Regions from separate parts of the Pseudoalteromonas sp. SA25 genome, predicted to be linked through region 2. Evidence: predicted binding sites of a transcription regulator. Region 2 holds the regulator's gene; the other holds the start of a gene.

What was found. The regulator MetJ, encoded in region 2, represses methionine synthesis genes. The targets are predictions, from matches to a motif close to TAGACGTCTAGACGTCTA.
Positions count from the first base shown of each region.
Region 1: the regulator MetJ is predicted to act here: its motif matches at 1,125-1,142, upstream of GQR45_RS07540 (methylenetetrahydrofolate reductase).

Region 1 covers NZ_WTKV01000007.1:57,682-60,100, forward strand. Annotated here, with positions in the region: gene GQR45_RS07535 (pitrilysin family protein) at 1-935, opposite strand, end outside; gene GQR45_RS07540 (methylenetetrahydrofolate reductase) at 1,186-2,142, shown strand.
Region 2 covers NZ_WTKV01000001.1:261,720-264,138, reverse strand. Annotated here, with positions in the region: gene GQR45_RS01230 (malic enzyme-like NAD(P)-binding protein) at 1-1,088, shown strand, start outside; gene metJ (met regulon transcriptional regulator MetJ) at 1,171-1,491, opposite strand; gene metB (cystathionine gamma-synthase) at 1,781-2,419, shown strand, end outside.

The DNA of each region.
Region 1 (2,419 bases), on a different contig from region 2:
ATTAAATCAAGTGCCGCTCTGTCTTTTTTAGCAGGCTCCCACGCAGCGCCTTTGTACGATACAAGTAACCAATGCCCTGGTAGCGCTTCATCTTGCTGGTGCAAATATTTTGGTGCTTGTTGAACAGGTTCTGCTTTAATGTCAGCAACATAGTTACCCTTTTTCCAGCTGCCCCAATGCTTTTTAACCATTGCCATTGTTGCTTGTGGATCTACATCGCCCACAATAACAAGTGACACATACTCAGGTTTATAAAATTTAGCAAAAAACTCTTTCCCGTACGCCATTTGATCTGGCATGGCTTCTATGTCTTTAAAAAAGCCCATAGTGGTGTGTTTATACGTGTGCTTATCAAACGCTTCTTCGCGTACAGCGCTTAATAATTTACGAATTGGACTCGCGTTGTTTTTTAAGTACTCACCTTTTACCGTTTGTGCTTCTGTTCTAAATTGCTCTTCGGTGTAGGTTAAATTTTGAAAAATATCAGCTTCAAGCTCAAGTACTTTATCAAGATGCTGCTTTGAAAAGTTTAAATGGTAGTTTGTATAATCGTTTGTTGTATATGCGCGGTTATCGACACCTGAATTTTTTAATATGTCTGAATACACATCTTCAGGGTATTTTTGTGAGCCTTTAAACATCATGTGTTCAAAAAAGTGAGCAAAGCCTGTTTTACCCTCTTCAACTTCGTTACGCGATCCAACCGATACCGGAATTTGCAGCGACACTACGTCAGGGTAATCAGTTTTAACAACCATGACACGTAGGCCGTTTTCTAGCTCTTCAATGACATAATCTTGTGAAAAAACACGATCATCAGCTTTATTTACTTGTTCTTGTTGTGCTGTTGTTTGCGTGCTTTGATTTTGTTGCATTGCGCAACCCGTTAATGCCAGCGATACCGCTAAGCTGGTTGCTAATAATTTAAATTTCATTGTTGTCCCTTTTTAAATTGAGCAAATTTGTTGTCAGATTTAACTCTCTAATTATGCCCCAAAGCCAATAAATATAAGAGCCCCAAGGGAATTTATTATGTAAACAACTGTGTCAATTATAAATTATGGGAACAAGCACTATGAATAAACATCATGTTAGTTGAAAAACTTTCACTAAATAAATCTATCTAGACGTCTAAATGGCTGCTATATTAAATCCATCAAAACAAACTTAGCTGGAATGAGGATTATGGCTTTATCACTAAAAGAGAAGATAGTGGACACCAACCAAGGTGTTTATCTTATTGGTACTACCCCGCCTAAAATTGGCACCGATAAAGCGCAATTAAAAACCATTGCAGAAAAGCTATTAGGTCGCTTACACGAAATTGAATACGACGGCGTGATAATTTACGACATTCAAGACGAAAGCAGCCGCACTAATCAAGACCGCCCATTTGCGTTTAAACAAACCGTTGATCCGCGTGAATACAGCCATTTACTTCGTAATTTATCTGCACAAGATGTGATTACTTATAAAAGTGTTGCGCAGCGTGGCGTAGGCGAATTTAAAGATTGGCTAAGTGAGACTAAAAACGACTACGATTTACAAAATGTTGTATTAGTAGGTAGCCCGTCATCAATAGGCGATATAAAGCTAAGCCTGCCAGATGCTTATAAAGCAATGGCTGAGCAATCAGATGATTTCTTTTTAGGTGGCGTTACGATTGCCGAGCGCCATTCAAGTAAACGAAATGAGCACGAACGATTAATAGAAAAAACAGCACAAGGTTGTCAGTTTTTTATATCGCAAGCTGTTTACGACGCACAAGCTACTATAGAGCTAATTACTAGCTACGCACGTACATGTAAAGCACAAGGGATTACACCTCAACGTATTATATTAACGTTTACCCCGTGCGGCGGCGAAAAAACCTTAGACTTTATGCAATGGTTGGGTATCTCAGTGCCAGAGGCAACTAAATGGCGCATGCTTGATGCAGACAATACATTAAGCGAATCAGTCCGTATTTGCCGCGAAAACCTCGACTTAATACTTAAAAGCTGTGCGCATTTAGATGTACCGCTGGGCCTAAATATTGAAAGCTTAACAAACCGTAAAGAAGAAATTGACGCGTCAATTAACTTATACCGTTTATTAAAAGCCATTATGGAATTAAACCTTGCGGAAAAGCTAATAGCTTAAAAGCTAGGTAAGAGCTAATTAACACCCTTCTTGGCAAGCCTCATGGCTTGCTTTTTTATGTCCGTTCTTTGAAAAATTAATTAATAAATACAAGTAAAGATTTGCAGCTTAAGCTATTTATTGAAGGTGTTTTTGGTTATTACTCTCAAGCCTTTTTAAGGCAAACCCCATAGAGGAGCACATAACACCAAAAATAATTCCCTCATTAGATATAAATCTAATGCTAGGGACGTTTCAAATAAGCTTATTATTGCTAAGGAAAAAATAAAACCCATCG
Region 2 (2,419 bases):
ATCCTGCAAATGCTTATAAATATACTGGTAAAGGTAACATGGTTGCGGTTATTACTAATGGTACTGCAATTCTAGGCCTTGGTAATTTAGGTCCTTTAGCGTCTAAGCCCGTAATGGAAGGTAAAGCGTTATTGTTTAAACGTTTTGCAGGGCTTGATTCTATCGATATTGAAGTTAAGCACAAAACAACAGAAGACTTTATTAATACGGTTGCCAATATTGCCGACACATTCGGTGGTATTAACCTTGAAGATATTAAAGCACCAGAGTGTTTTGAAATAGAAAAAGCATTAATAGAGCGTTGTAGTATTCCTGTTTTTCATGATGATCAACACGGTACTGCCATTGTAACGGCTGCTGGTATGTTAAATGCGCTAGAAGTACAAGGTAAGTCAATTGAAGATGCAATTATTGTATGTTTAGGTGCAGGCGCTGCCGCTGTTGCGTGTATGGAGCTGTTAATTAAGTGTGGTGCACTGCGTGAACACATTTATATGCTTGACCGCAAAGGTGTTATTCATACCCGCCGCGATGACTTAAATGAATATAAACAGCTTTTTGCTAACAATACCGATAAGCGTACATTGCAAGATGTAATTGCAGATGCGGATGTATTTGTGGGTGTTTCTGGCCCTAACTTATTAGCGGCTGAAGATTTAAAGCTAATGGCTGCAAAACCAGTTGTGTTTGCATGTTCAAACCCAGATCCTGAGATTGATCCTGCACTTGCGCACGGCGCACGCAACGATTTAATCATGGCAACAGGGCGCTCTGATTACCCAAACCAAGTTAATAATGTTTTATGTTTCCCGTTTATTTTCCGTGGTGCACTTGATGTACGTGCAAGTGCTATTAACGATGAAATGAAAATTGCTGCAGTAGATGCTATTCGAAGTATTGCCAAAGAGCCAGTACCTGCAGAAGTTTTAAAAGCCGCTGGAGTAGATAAACTAGAATTTGGTGCGCAGTATATTATTCCAAAACCAATGGATCCACGTTTACTGCCGCGTATAGCAAGAGCTGTTGCACTTGCTGCTATTGAGTCAGGTGTTGCACAAATTGAGCTACCTGAAAACTATATGCAGTAAATCTATACAGTAGAGCTATGCAATAAAATTTAGACATAAAAAAACCTCAGTAATTACTGAGGTTTTTTTATCTTTGTAATATTTATTCTTCGTTTAAAACGGGTACTTCTAGACCCATTTCTTGCATTATTTTTTTAACTTCTTCTGGTACTTTTTCGGCGTTATCTTTACGTAAGTCATCGTCATTTGGTAAAGGTTGGCCAGTAAAAGCATGCAAAAATGCCTCACATAGCAATTCACTATTAGTAGCATGGCGAAGGTTATTGATTTGACGACGTGTACGTTCGTCAGTTAATACCTTTAATACATTTAGCGGGATCGAAACGGTGATCTTTTTAACTTGCTCTGATTTTTTACCGTGTTCTGCGTATGGGTGAATATACTCACCATTCCATTTAGCCATAAGATGTATCGTTGCCTCAGATTATTAATTTCTCACACGGTATAAAAAGCGTGTAAATATGCGTGAAATTCTATCGATTTAAAAAAGATAGTCAAATAATAGATACCGATCTATCTTAATAAGCCTATTGTAGGTGTAAAGATAAGCACACTTTTGTGAGCTAAAATGTGTTATTCGCAGAGGCCCCTTCTACTTTTAGCCATCTAGAGCTTTAAAATACTTTGACTTATCAAAACGGATAACTTACTCTTTTAGACGTCTAAACATCCAAATTAATCAGGTGACGAATATGAGCGAAAAAAACAAAGCGACCATTGCTGTACGTAACGGCGTTGATGCTGATAAACATCATGGTGCGGTGGTACCGCCAATTTATTTATCGACTACTTATTCGTTTGCCGACTTTGATACTAAGCGTGAGTATGATTATGGTCGTAGCGGTAATCCTAATCGTGATATTTTAGCTGAGACGCTTGCTAAGCTTGAAGGTGGCGCTCGTGGCATAATTACAGCTACAGGCATGGCTGCCGTGCATTTAGCTACTCAGCTACTTAATAGTGACGATACGTTAGTAATTCCACATGATTGTTATGGTGGCAGCTATCGTTTATTTACATCTTTACAAAAACGCGGACTACTAAAGCTCGAAATATTAGATTTAACAAAAGAAGAAAGCCTTCAACAAATTTTAGTAATTAAACCTAAGCTTATTTGGATAGAAACCCCAAGTAACCCAGTACTTCGTTTAACAGATATTAAAGCGGTTACCGATGTTGCAAAGCAATGCGGTGCATTGGTGGCTGCAGATAACACGTTTTTGTCGCCTGCCTTACAAAACCCTCTTAAGTTTGGTGTAGATATTGTGGTGCATTCAACCACTAAATACATTAACGGACACTCAGATGTAGTAGGCGGCGCTGTTATTGCA